Regions from separate parts of the Gordonia sp. G4 genome, predicted to be linked through region 1. Evidence: riboswitches for the same ligand, from Rfam matches in the RefSeq annotation. Region 1 holds a riboswitch; the other holds the start of a gene.
The links. Region 1 has a riboswitch for cobalamin ahead of AC3B5T_RS15470 (CbtB domain-containing protein). Riboswitches for the same ligand answer to the same signal wherever they lie in the genome.
Positions count from the first base shown of each region.

Region 1 (6,723 bases):
CGCTGGCCGTCGCGGCGATCCTGCTACCGGTGGCCGCCGCCGGACTGCTCCAGCTGCTGGGTCTCCTGGCGATCTGCGGCGCCTGCGTCGTCGTCATCGTCGCGGCAGCGTACTGGTTCCTGATCAGCCGCGGTGTCGTCCGCGTGGTCTCGGCCACACTCGCCCTGCTGCCGGTGGCCGTGCTCGCGGTGTTCCTCATCCGCGAGCGTCAGCTGTGGGTCGTGATCGTCGCCGCACTGCTGGCGGCCGCGGCGGTCGGGTGCGGCCGGCGAGCGCTACGACCGTCCCGCGTCGACTCCCTCATGCCCGAACACCCGGCTCCGGACGTCCACCATCCGTTCATCATCATGAATCCCCGATCGGGCGGCGGGAAGGTCGGCCGGTTCGACCTGCAGCGCAAAGCCGAGTCCCTGGGCGCCGAAGTCGCGCTGCTGAGCGGGCCCGTCGAGATCGACGTGGCCCAACTGGCCCGGGACGCAGTGGCCCGCGGGGCCGACCTGCTCGGGGTCGCCGGCGGCGACGGCACCCAGGCGCTCGTCGCGGGAGTGGCCGCCGAATCCGGGGTGCCCTTCCTGGTCGTCAGTGCCGGGACACGAAACCATTTCGCCCTCGATCTCGGACTCGACCGCCAGGATCCGGCGCGGTGCCTCGACGCACTGCGCGACGGCGTCGAGTTCCGCGTCGACCTCTGTCACATCAACGGTCGCCCCTTTGTCAACAACGCCTCGTTCGGCATCTACGCCGAGGTCGTGCAGAGCCCTCAGTACCGGGATGACAAGACGCGCACGGTGTTACGCATGCTCCCCGACCTCCTCGGGAGAGGATCGAGGTCCGGATTGCGTGCCGTCATCGGTGACGAGCCCGTCTCCGATCCCCAGGCGATCCTGGTCAGCAACGGCCCCTACGCCACCAACGACGTCGCCGGGCTCGGCCGCCGCACCCGCATCGACGAGGGACTCCTCGGGGTCGTCACCGTCTCGGTGTCCGACACCCGGCAGGCAGTCGGTCTGTTACGCCGCACGCACGACCGTGGACTGGTCCAGCGGACCGCCACCGAGGTGACCGTCGACGCCGACGCCGACGTCATCCCCGTCGGGGTCGACGGCGAATCGTTACAGCTCACGACGCCGGTGCGCTGCACCATCACACCCGGCGCACTCCGCGTGCGCGTTCCCCGGCACCGCCCCGAGACCCGGGTCGCGCCACCGCAACTGGACTGGCTCCAGCTGTGGTACCTCGCGTGGCATCCGCACCGCGCCTCCTGACCACAGCTGGAGCGGCGGAGCCTCAGCCGCGCAGCAACCCCTTGGCGACATGCGTCACCTGGATCTCGTTGCTGCCGGCATAGATCATGAGCGACTTCGCATCTCGCGCGAGCTGCTCCACCCGGTACTCGGCCATGTAACCGTTGCCGCCGAACAGCTGCACCGCCTCCATCGCGACATCGGTGGCCGCCTTGGACGAGTAGAGCTTCATCGCCGATGCCTCGGAGAGGCTGAGCGGCTTACCCGCCTTGCCGCGTTCGAGGGCACTGAAGAGCATGTTCTGCACGTTGATCCGGGCGACCTCCATCTCGGCGAGCTTGAGCTGGATGAGCTGGAACTGGGCGATCTCCTGACCCCACAGCTTCCGGTTCTTCGCGTAGTCGATCGACAGCCGTTGTGCCTCGTTGATGATGCCCAGCGACAGCGCGGCGATGCCGACGCGCTCCGCGGTGAAACCGGCCTTCGCGCCTTCGGATCCACGCGAATCCGAACCGGTGTCCTCCGTCTCGCCGAGCAGACGGTCCTTGCCGACGCGCACGTTGTCGAAGAACAACTCGCCCGTCGGCGAGCTCATCATGCCCATCTTCTTGAACGGCTTGCCCTGGATCAGGCCCGGCATTCCCTTGTCCAGGACGAACGACAGGACCTTGCGATCCCGCATCGGGATTCCGCTGCCGTCGTCGAGCTTGGCGAACACGACGATGGTGTCGGCGTAGGGGCCGTTGGTGATGAACGTCTTCTGTCCGTTGAGGATGTAGTCGTCACCGTCACGACGAACCGTTGTCTTCATGCCGCCGAGGGCATCCGACCCTGAGTCGGGTTCGGTGATCGCCCAGGCGCCGACCTTCTCCATCGTGACCAGTTCCGGCAGCCAGCGCTTCTTCTGGGCCAGCGTGCCCTTGCCGCGGATCGTCGAGGCGGTGAGCCCCATGCTCACGCCCAGAGATGCGACGAGGCCGAGGCACACACCCGCGAGCTCGATGTTGACCATCATGAACATCGATCCACCCATGCCGCCACCGTCGCCGGAGGACTTCTTCTCCCCCTTGGCTTCCGCCTCGAGTTCCTTCTCGAGCGCATCCTTGGCCATGGCGTCGACACCGAAGCTCGACAGCAGTTTGCGCGTGATGTCATAGGGCGGCAGGACGCCGGACTCGAGCTCGTCGAGATGTGGCCGGATCTCCTTGTCGATGAACGCCCGCAGGGCGTCCCGAACCATCAGATCTTCATCGGACCACTCGAACATCGTCACACTCCCAGACCGGTGTCCGCCCGGGGGCGAACATGTTTCAGTTTCGTCGTCCCCAACTGTGTCAGGAGTCACTGCCGATGTCTAGGTACGTGGTCGCGAATCTGTTCCTTTCACACGTCGGCGCAGGTGTACAGCGTCGCCGGGCGCACCTCGTGCGCGAAGAACCGTCCCGCATCGGTGCACAGCAGCGCCTGCGCCACCGGCATCGCCACCACCACACACCGATCGCCGTGGCGCGTCTGCGCGGCGCGCCAGGCGTGGACGCGGTCGACGAAATCGGAGACGCTCTCGCCCCCATGCGGCCGTGCTCCCGGGTCGGCGAACCACCCGCCGAGTTCGGCCGGATCGATGTCCTCCGGGGTACGGCCCGCCCACGTCCCGACGTCCAGGGTCCGCAGCGCGTCGTCGACGACGAGGTCTGGTGTCGAACCGAGCAACTCGGCGGTCTCCCGGGTCGAGACCTCCGGCCCGCAGGTGTCGACGGATCGGGTCACCGACGCGGCGAGCCGCAGGACGGATGAACGGCCGCGCTCGTCCAGGACCGGATCACCGCCGAATCGCACCGACCGATTCGGGCCGGTGCGACCGGCGGTGATGATGTCCATGTGACCGATCGCCTCAGCCCTGCGAGGACACCGCCGGTGCGCGATCGGCGGTCCGCGATCGCGCCATCGCCCCCAGAAGCAAGGCGAAGACAACGGTGAGGACCGTCCAGAGGATCACCTGGTTGGCGATCGCGTACACCCGGAAATCTCCGATCACGTCACCGGGGAAACCGGGGAACACGATCTGGCCGGCGTCGTTGCGGACCGGTTCGGGGACCTCGCTGAACGACGGCGAGAACGCGAGCACGATCGCGACCCCGACCAGGTAGGCCGCGGTGCCGGCGACCGCCGAGATCAATCCGCCGATCCGCGGGCGCAGCCAGAGTGCGAGGACGACCGCCGCGATCGCGAGGATCACCGACGCGACGGTGATGGTGAGAAAGGCCCCGGTTCGTTCGCCGATCGTTTCGTCGTCGCCGACGGCGGGCGGGTTCGCCGGGTAGGCGAAGAACGGCACGGCGAACACGGCCACGAAACCGATCCCGCCCAGCGCGCCGGCGACCGCTCGCGGATCGGTGGCCGGGTGACGGCTGCCGAGGTAGCTCCACAGCACGGTGAACGCCACCGCGAAGAACGCACCCATACACAGGGCGAAGACGACGTTGCCGACGCCGGCACCGAGGTTCTCCTGCATCGCGCGTGTGAACAGCTCACCGCCCTCACCGTGGGTGTGGCCGCCCGGCTCGGCAGCGTGGGCCAGCGCCTCCTCAGCCTCCGATCGGGCGCCCTCGTAGTCGACGGCCTTGCCGACCACCGGCTCGAGGTAGAACCGGGCGAACACGAACGAGACGATTCCTGCGATCAGACCTGCGAGCAGGCCGGCGCCGATGAACTTCTTTTCCATATTGAGTTCGACTTCCTGTCGGTGTGGCCGGCGAGGCCGGCTCAGTGGCAGGGGAAGCCGAGGAAGTGACGGGCGTCGTGCACGAACTCGTGCACGTGGGTGTCGGAACCGAAGACGGACACGACACCCTGGTCGTACCCGAGGAAGTAGTAGGCGAGTCCGGCCAACAGCACGGTCAGGCTCAGCCAGAGGGCGGTGCTCGCGACCGAGAGGTTCGGTACGGCCAGGGCACGGGCCGGTGCGGCCTGTGCAACCGCGGTGGTACGAGGAGCTGTCATGGTGGGTCCTTTCGCCGATCTCGCGTCGGAGAGTCCGTGGATATGATGCACGCCGGCACGGCATCCTGACTCACGTCTCCCCGTCACCGTCGAAACGTCGACCGCGTCGATGGGCAGCGTTCACAGTGGCGCGACCGTTCCGGACTCTCACCGGATTCCCCGTACAGGCGTGGGATGACTGTATACCGCGTCCTGTCGTACGCGTGCGACATAGTGGAGAGATGCCCCGCGCTTCGGTGCTCGACCGCTTCACCGCCCCCACCCGACGATGGTTCACGGGCGCGTTCACCTCGCCCACGGCCGCGCAGAAGGGCGCCTGGACCTCCATCGCCGACGGCGCGAACACCCTGGTCATCGCGCCGACCGGGTCGGGCAAGACCCTGGCGGCGTTCCTCTGGGCCCTCGACCGGCTCGCCGCCGACCCCGACAGCCGTCCCGCGGGCACCAAGGTCGTCTACATCTCGCCACTGAAGGCACTGGCCGTCGACGTCGAGCGCAACCTCCGCGCGCCGTTGACCGGCATCACCCGCGCCGCCCAGGAACTCAATCTCCCGGAGCCGAACATCACCGTGGGCGTTCGTTCGGGCGACACCTCGGCCGCCGACCGGCGCGCCCTGGTCAAGACCCCACCCGACATCCTCATCACGACCCCGGAGTCGCTGTACCTGATGCTCACCTCGGCCGCGCGGGAGAGCCTCACCGGTGTGGAGGCGATCATCGTCGACGAGGTGCACGCGGTCGCCGCGACCAAACGCGGCACTCACCTCGCGCTGACCCTGGAACGCCTCGACGAGCTGTTGGACAAGCCCGCCCAGCGGATCGGACTCTCGGCGACCGTCCGTCCGCCGGGGGTGGTGGCGGGGTTCCTGTCCGGCGCCGCGCCGTGTCAGGTGGTCAAACCCAAAGCCGACAAGACGTTCGACCTGCGCGTCGACGTCCCCGTCGAGGACATGGCCAACATCCCGCCCCCGGTGTCCGATGCCGATCCCGCCGCGCTGGACGACGCGTTCTCGCCGACCGCCGGTTCGCTGTGGCCGTACGTCGAGGCCTCGATCGTCGACCAGATCGAGGCCAACCGGGCGACGATCGTCTTCGCCAACTCGCGACGGCTGGCCGAGAAACTCACCGCCCGGCTCAACGAGATCCACGCCGAACGCCACGGCGAACCGGCCGAACCGACCGGCAATCCGTCGGTCGCCGGCGGTGCCCCGGCGTTCGTGATGGGCAGCGGCGCGAGCTCCGGCGCGGAGCCGGTGCTCGCCCGCGCACACCACGGCTCGGTCAGCAAGGAGCAGCGCGCCCAGATCGAGGACGACCTGAAGGCCGGACGACTCTCGTGCGTGGTGGCCACCAGCTCACTCGAACTCGGTATCGACATGGGCGCGGTCGATCTCGTGATCCAGGTGGAGTCGCCGCCGTCGGTCGCCAGCGGACTGCAGCGGATCGGTCGCGCGGGACACCAGGTTGGCGAGATCAGCCAGGGCATCCTCTACCCGAAGCACCGCACCGACCTGCTGCACTGCACCGTGACCGTCAGCCGGATGCTCGACGGGGCGATCGAGGAGATCAAGGTTCCCCAGAACCCCCTCGACATCCTCGCCCAGCAGACCATCGCGGCCGCAGCGGTCGACGACCTCGAGGTGGACCACTGGTACGACGTGGTGCGGCGAGCGGCGCCCTACCGCGAACTGGGCCGAGGCGTCTTCGACGCGACCCTCGACCTGATCGCGGGACGTTTCCCGTCCGACGAGTTCGCTGAGCTGCGCCCCCGGGTCAACTGGGACCGCGACGCCGGAGTCATCACCGGCCGCCGCGGAGCCCAGCGCCTCGCGGTCACCTCGGGCGGTTCGATCCCCGACCGCGGCCTGTTCGGCGTGTTCATGGTCGGCGAGAAGGCCACTCGCGTGGGCGAACTCGACGAGGAGATGGTCTACGAGTCGCGGGTCGGCGATGTGTTCGCCCTGGGGGCGACCAGCTGGCGAATCGAGGACATCACCCACGACCGCGTCCTGGTCTCGCCCGCGTTCGGTCAGCCGGGCCGGTTGCCGTTCTGGATCGGCGACGCGAAAGGACGACCCGCCGAACTCGGGGCCGCGATCGGCGCGTTCACCCAGTCGATCGCCGATCCCGGGAAGCTCGACGACCACGCGGATCGCCTGGGACTGACCGAGAACGCCCGCACCAACCTCGCGACACTCATCGCCGAACAGCGCGAGGCGACCGGCCACCTGCCCACCGACCGCACGCTGGTCGTCGAACGGTTTCGCGACGAGCTCGGCGACTGGCGAGTGATCCTGCACTCCCCCTACGGTTTACGTGTCCACGCACCATGGGCGAGTGCCATCTCGCAGCGGCTGCTGGAGACGCTGGGGATCGAAGGCGCGACCACGGCCTCCGACGACGGCATCATCCTGCGCATGCCCGACACCGACGACGCCCCACCCGGAGCGGACATGTTCCTCCTCGACCCGGACGAGGT
Region 1 is NZ_CM173442.1:3,449,119-3,455,841, reverse strand. Features, by position in the region: gene AC3B5T_RS15490 (diacylglycerol/lipid kinase family protein) at 1-1,265, shown strand, start outside; gene AC3B5T_RS15485 (acyl-CoA dehydrogenase family protein) at 1,288-2,511, opposite strand; gene AC3B5T_RS15480 (histidine phosphatase family protein) at 2,628-3,122, opposite strand; gene AC3B5T_RS15475 (CbtA family protein) at 3,136-3,966, opposite strand; gene AC3B5T_RS15470 (CbtB domain-containing protein) at 4,008-4,244, opposite strand; cobalamin riboswitch at 4,282-4,449, opposite strand; gene AC3B5T_RS15465 (ATP-dependent helicase) at 4,466-6,723, shown strand, end outside.

Region 2 (6,723 bases), 750 kb from region 1:
GGAGTTGATCGCACCGGTCGCCACCGCCACGACGATCATCCCGGCGGTCGGCGATGCGGTGAGCGCGACGACGGTGCCGACGAGGAGCGCGACGGTCACGGCCACGAGAACCCAGACCGGCGAGCGCGCGACCCAGCGACTGATCGCGGCACCGCCCACGGCGCCGCCGAAGAACGCCGCGACGAGTCCGGCGACGAGAGCGATCGTCGACCATCGGCCCGCCGACGTCGACTCACCCAGGATGGTGGAGTTGCCGGACATGAAGGCGACGAAGCTGCCCTTCAGCACGACGAACGCGATGGCGTCGACCAGTCCGGCCACGAACAGCAAGGCCGCGGCGATCGCGACGTCCGGGTGTCTGCTGCTCAGGTACCTGTCGAGTCGGGCCGCCATGGGCACGAATCTAACGCCCGCGCGTCCGGTCAGGCTGTTCGACGGCCCCTGGTCACCTGCCCGGCGCCCACCGCGCGATGTCCTCGTCCCCCACGGGCCGATCCTCGACAGCCCGCTGGGTCATCCGCAGCGGATTCCCGAATGGATCCCGAAACGCGCAGTCGGTGCCGTAGGGCTGGTCTTCGGGGTCCTGGGTGAACTCGACGCCGCGTGCGACGAGGGCCGCGTGGGTGCCGCGGCAGTCGTCGGTGGACAGGATCGTCACCGGCATCGCCCCCTGCGTCACGAGGTCGCGGACCTTGTCGGCCGTCTCGCCGGACAGCGCGGGCGGCCCGGGCTTCTCGAGGAGGATGAGCCTGTCGGGCTGCCCGGGCGGCGCGACCGTCAGCCATCGCATGAACCCCATGTCGACGTCGGTGTCGACCGTGAAACCGAGTGTCCCCACGTAGAAGTCGAGCGCGACATCCTGGTCGAGGACGTAGATGGAGTGGATGCCGATGCCGTTGATCACGGTTCCGACGATACGACCGCCCGTGCCGCCCGCGCTTCTCCGAAATCGCTCACTTCCGACGACGTCGGGACATCGGCGACCGCATCGGCCGGCCGGGTCCAGCGGCGCACATGACACCCGGGCACGGGAAGTGGCACCACATTCGCCCGGTAGGTGGTGGGACTGCAGCCGACGACCCGGGTGAACGTCCGGCCGAAGGTGCCGGGACTGTCGTAGCCGACGCTCAGCGCAATCTCGAGCACCGGGCTGTCGGTGGTCCGCAGCAACGCGCAGGCTCGCTCGATGCGCCTGCGCTGCAGGTAGCGGTGCGGCGTCTCGCCGAACACGGCCCGGAACCGGCGGATGAAATGCGACGACGACATCACCGCGATGCGGGCGAGCGTGGCCACGTCGAGATCGTCGGCATAAGCGCGGTCGATGGCGTCGCGCGCGCTCAGCAACCGTCGGTTCTCGGCCTCGCGCGGGGTGAACATGTCACCCAGTGTCGCCGATGTTCGGCGCTGACGGTTGATCAGCGTTTCTCGCAGGCGATCCCGTCCTTGTCGCGATCGCTCTCGCTGTTGGCGTCGTAGAGAGCGTCGTCGACGGTGAACGTCGTGACCGGGGTGCCCGACGTCGAGTCGACGGCACCCGTCTGGCCCACACCATGCGGATGATCGGCGTTGAGTGCTGAGCAGTTGGCGTAATCGGTCGCCGCCGACGCGGGTGCCACCACCATCAGCGGGGCGGCCGTCATCGACGCCGCGGCCAGGAATCCGAGGACCATCTTTCGCGAGCAACGCATCGTGCTTGACCTTCTTCTGTGTGTCCCCCGACACCTCATCGTGACGAGGTGACCTTACGGGGTCACGTTGTCGACAAGCGCGCTCATGGCGAAGATTGGTCCGGCCGACGGACAGGCGGGCTGTTGTCTGACAACGCGTGTTGATACAGTCCGCCCGAGAAACGCACACGACCAGCGGGGGAACAATGATCAGGAACGACGTCGAGTTCGATTCGTCGGGGACGACGTGCCGGGCCTGGTGGTACCGCCCCGACGGCTCCGCCCCCGCACCGGTGATCGTGATGGCACACGGCCTCGGCGGGGTCCGGCAGATGCGGCTCGACGCATTCGCCGAACGGTTCACCGAGGCCGGATACTCCTGTCTGGTCTTCGACTACCGCCACTTCGGTGACAGCGACGGCGAACCGCGTCAGCTCCTGTCCATCCGCCGCCAGCTCGACGACTGGGCCGCGGCGATCGCCTTCGCGCGACGCCTCGACGGCGTCGACTCGTCACGAATCGTGTTGTGGGGCACCTCCTTCGGCGGCGGCCATGTCCTCGTGGCTGGTCGCCGCGACGGTCGGGTCGCCGCAGTGATCTCCCAGTGCCCGTTCACCAGCGGGATCGCGTCGACCGCCGCGCTGGGTGTGGTGTCCGGCGCGAAGGTGACCGTGCGCGCGCTCGCCGACATCGTCGGGTCGGCATTCGGCCGGCCGCCGGTGACCGTGGGGCTCGCGGGCGAACCGCGAACCGCGGCGCTGATGACGGCCCCGGACGCGGTGTCGGGATATCTGCCGCTCATCCCCGAGGGCCTCGAACTGCCCAACGAGGTCGCCGCCCGTGTCGGCCTGACGATTCCGTTGCACTCCCCCGGCCGGGCGCTCAAAGACCTCGACTGCCCGACCCTGCTGTGCGTGTGCGACGGGGACACCGTGGCTCCCGCGCGCCCGACGGTCGAATACGCGCGGCGCGCGCCGCGGGCCCGGGTGATCCGGTATCCGGTGGGCCACTTCGACATCTACATCGGCGACGACTTCGAGCAGGTCGTCGGCGACCAGCTCGAGTTCCTGCGCGCAACCGTGCCCGTCTAGGTCCTACAACCCGAATCGCGCCTGCATCGCTCGCAGCGTCTCCGCCGACGCCAGCAGTCCCGCGCGTTCCGAGTCCGACAGCGGGACGTCGAGCCGGGTCTGCGCACCGCCTCGGTCGACGACGGTCGGCAACGACAGGCACACACCCTCGAGCCCCTCGATGCCGTCGGCGCGTGTCGACACCGGCAGCACCCGGTGCTCGTTGTTCACGATGGCTTCGACGATCCGCGTCGTGGCGAGCCCGATGGCATAGTTCGTGGCACCCTTGCCCTCGATGATGGTGTAGGCGGCGTGCACGACCTCGTGGTGGATGCGTTCGCGCGCAACGGCATCCAGCGCCGGCCGGCCGGGCAGCGGTTTCCACGACGTCAGCGGCACCCCACCGATCGTCGCCGAACTCCACAGCGGGATCTCGGTGTCGCCGTGCTCGCCGGCGATGTAGGAGTGCACGCTCTGCACCGCCACGCCGCAGTGCTGTGCGAGGAGGAAGCGCAACCGCGACGAGTCGAGCACGGTGCCCGAACCGAAGACCTGGCTGGGTGAGAGACCGCTGATCTCCTGGGCGGCGTAGGTGACGATGTCGACCGGATTCGTGACCATCACATAGATGGCGTTCGGGGCCACCTCCAGGACACCCGGGAGGATGGCGCGGGTCAGACCGATTGTCGCCTCGGCCAATTCGAGGCGGGACTGACCGGGCTTCTGCTTCGCACCCGCGGTGAACACCACGACGTCGGCGTCCGCGCACACCGACACGTCGTCGGATCCGATGATGTCCGCCCGCGGGACGAACTCGAGTCCGTGGGACATGTCGAGCACTTCGGCGGTCACCTTGGCCGCGTTGATGTCGAGGAGCGCGATCGTCCGCGCCACCCCGCGGATGAGGGATGAGTAGGCGATCGCGGTACCCACCGCACCCGCCCCGATGATGGCCAGTTTCGTGTCTCGTGCATCCATCGGTTCACCGTTTCCGCCGTCACGTCGCCAGGTCGTCGCGTCCAGCCTAGGCGGTGACACCCGGGATGTCCGGGCACGGCGACCGACCCGCGCCGCGCCCGGCTCGGGTGGATGTTGATAGCCTCACGACCGAGAACGGTCGCACCTGCACGCGCGGGTGCCGGGGAACCTGGTGCGAATCCAGGACTGGCGCGCAGCGGTATGGGGGACGGAACCGGCACGAAGCCACTGGGGAGACCCGGGAAGGCGCCGGTTCCGAACGAACCCGAGTCCGAATACCCACCGCTCTCGCTCGAGTCCACCGTGTATCTCGCGCACAGATACCCAGACCGTAAGGCCGTACCCGCCGTGTCCCGTCGTACCGTCGGCACGACCGAGATCGCCACCGCTCCGCCGGTTCGGCGACTCCGTTCGACGCCGCTAGCCGCAGTTCTGCTCGTCCTCACCCTCCTCAGCATCGCCCTGGCCACGGCGTTCGGCGCCGAGACCATTCCCGTCGCCGACGTGTGGCAGACCGTCGTCGGTCGCCTCACCGGTGCGGAACCCGACACCGCGCATGCCGTGATCATCTGGGATCTCCGTCTCCCCCGGTCCGTCCTGGCCGCGCTCGTCGGCGCCGGCCTCGCACTGGCCGGCGCTCTCATGCAGGCCCTGGTCCGCAACCCGCTGGCCGAGCCCTACCTGCTGGGCGTGTCGGCAGGTGCGGCGGTCGGGGCCACCGCCGTCATGACCCTCGGTGTGCTGGCCGGCCTCGGGGTGTGGTCGCTGTCCGGCGGGGCGCTTCTCGGCGCACTCGCGGCCACCGTCACGGTGTACCTGGTCGCCCGCGCGCAGGGCGGGTTGACCGCGCTGCGACTCATCCTCTCCGGCGTGGTGTTGTCGTCGGCCTTCATGGCGCTCTCGTCGCTGCTCGTGTTCACCGCCGCCGATCCGCACGCCGCCGACAACGTGATGTTCTGGATGCTGGGCAGCGTCGCCGGCGCCACGTGGGCGAAGGTGCAGATCGCGGGGGTGGTCGTGCTGGTCACCGTGATGGCGATGCTCGCGATCCATTCGTGGCTCGACGCCTATGCGGCCGGCACGGACACCGCGACGTCACTGGGGGTACCGGTCCGCGCGATGCGCAACGCGCTGTTCGGGATTCAAGGCGTCCTCGTCGGCGTCCTCGTCGCGGTGGCGGGCGGGATCGGTTTCGTCGGGCTCATCGTTCCCCACGCCGCCCGGTTGCTCGTCGGCGCCACCCACCGCGCGATGCTGCCGGTGGCGGTCTGCGGCGGGGCGCTGTTCCTGGTGTGGGTCGACGTCATCTCCCGGGTCGCCGCCGCGCCTCGGGAGATGCCTCTCGGTATCGTGACCGGGCTGATCGGCGCACCGATCTTCCTGTTCCTCATGGGTCGACGCCAGTACGTGTTCGGCGGGGGCTCATGACCGACGCACCCCGACACCCGTCGATGGCGTTGCGCGCGAACGCACTCGCGTGCCGGCGAGGCGGGCGCGTCATCCTGCGCGATGTCCACCTCGACGTCCCGGCGGGCACCCGACTGGCGATCGTGGGTCCCAACGGCTCGGGCAAGACCACCCTGCTGCGCACGCTGTGCGGTCTCGAACGCCCGGTCGCCGGCACCATCGACGTGGGCGGCGACGATCTGCACCGCATCCCGTCACGGCAACGCGCGCGGTCGATCGCGGTGGTCGGTCAGGAAGAACAGCCCTCCGCCGAACTGACCGTCGCCGAAGCGGTCGGACTCGGCCGGACCCCGTACCGGTCGGCCTGGTCCACGGGGAGTTCCGACGACTCGACGGTGGTCGCCGACGTGCTGGCGCGGGTCGGCCTCGACGGCTGGGGCACCCGCTCGTGCACCACCCTGTCCGGCGGCGAACGGCATCGCGTCGTCCTCGCCCGTGCACTCGCACAGCAGACCCCGATCCTGGTGCTCGACGAACCCACCAATCACCTGGACGCCGCCTGGCGCCTCCGGCTGATGGACATCCTCGACGAACTCGACGCCACCGTCCTCGCGGCGATGCACGACCTCGACCTCGTGCTACGCCACTTCGATTCCGTCGCAGTGGTTTCCGATGGCGGCGTGGTCGCCCACGGCCGACCTGTCGAGGTCTTGACGCCGGATCTGCTGGCCAACGTCTTCGAGGTGTCCGGGACTGTCGTCACGCACCCGTCGACGGGTCTGCCGCACCTGCTGCTCGACACCCCGACCTCATCTGTGCCCCGAACCCGCTTGTCCCCCGAGCTCTGACGAAAGTCACCCCGTGAGAGGAAAACCCTTGAGTACACGTACCTTCCGAATCCACCCGACCGCAGGCGTCCTGGTCGCCGCGTTGACCCTGGGCGCTGTCACCGCCTGCGGAACCGACAGCACCGCCGCGTCGGAAAACACTGTGACCGTGACCAATTGCGGAACCGACGTCGCATTCCCCCAGCCCCTCGATCGACTGTTCGTCAACGACGGCGGCATGATCGCGATCGCACTGGCGGCGGGCGCCCGGGACAGCATGGTGGCGGTCAGTGCGCTCGCCCGCGACAAAGACGTCCTGCGGCTCGAGTACGGACCTCAGGTGGACACGCTCAACGAGGTCGCGGCCGAACGCCCCACTCTCGAGAACATCGTCGCGGCCGAACCCCAGGTGCTCTACGCCGGATACAACTACGGTATGAGCGAGTCCCGCGGGATCACGCCGGAGATCCTCGCCTCCCACGGCATCGACGTGTACCAGCTGTCCGAGGCATGCCGGCAGGTGGAAGGCGAGGCCCAGCGCGGCACCATGGACCCGTGGGTCGCGCTCGACACCGATCTCCGCAACATCGGCACCATCACCGGCAACCCGGATCAGGGCGCCGCTGCGGCCGACGAAGTGTCCGATCGCCTCGAAAAGCTCCGCGCCGCTCCGCAACCGGCCGACAAGCCCACGGTCTTCGTCTTCGACAGCGTCTCCGACACCATCTTCTCCTCGGGGTCCTACGGCGGCCCGCAGGGCATTCTCGACGCCGC
Region 2 is NZ_CM173442.1:2,701,870-2,708,592, reverse strand. Features, by position in the region: gene AC3B5T_RS12120 (YoaK family protein) at 1-393, opposite strand, end outside; gene AC3B5T_RS12115 (VOC family protein) at 446-904, opposite strand; gene AC3B5T_RS12110 (helix-turn-helix domain-containing protein) at 901-1,377, opposite strand; gene AC3B5T_RS12105 (excalibur calcium-binding domain-containing protein) at 1,416-1,688, opposite strand; gene AC3B5T_RS12100 (alpha/beta hydrolase) at 1,874-2,758, shown strand; gene AC3B5T_RS12095 (L-lactate dehydrogenase) at 2,762-3,715, opposite strand; cobalamin riboswitch at 3,835-4,016, shown strand; gene AC3B5T_RS12090 (FecCD family ABC transporter permease) at 4,064-5,143, shown strand; gene AC3B5T_RS12085 (ABC transporter ATP-binding protein) at 5,140-5,970, shown strand; gene AC3B5T_RS12080 (ABC transporter substrate-binding protein) at 6,053-6,723, shown strand, end outside.
Region 2: another riboswitch for cobalamin. It lies ahead of AC3B5T_RS12090 (FecCD family ABC transporter permease); the one in region 1 lies ahead of AC3B5T_RS15470 (CbtB domain-containing protein).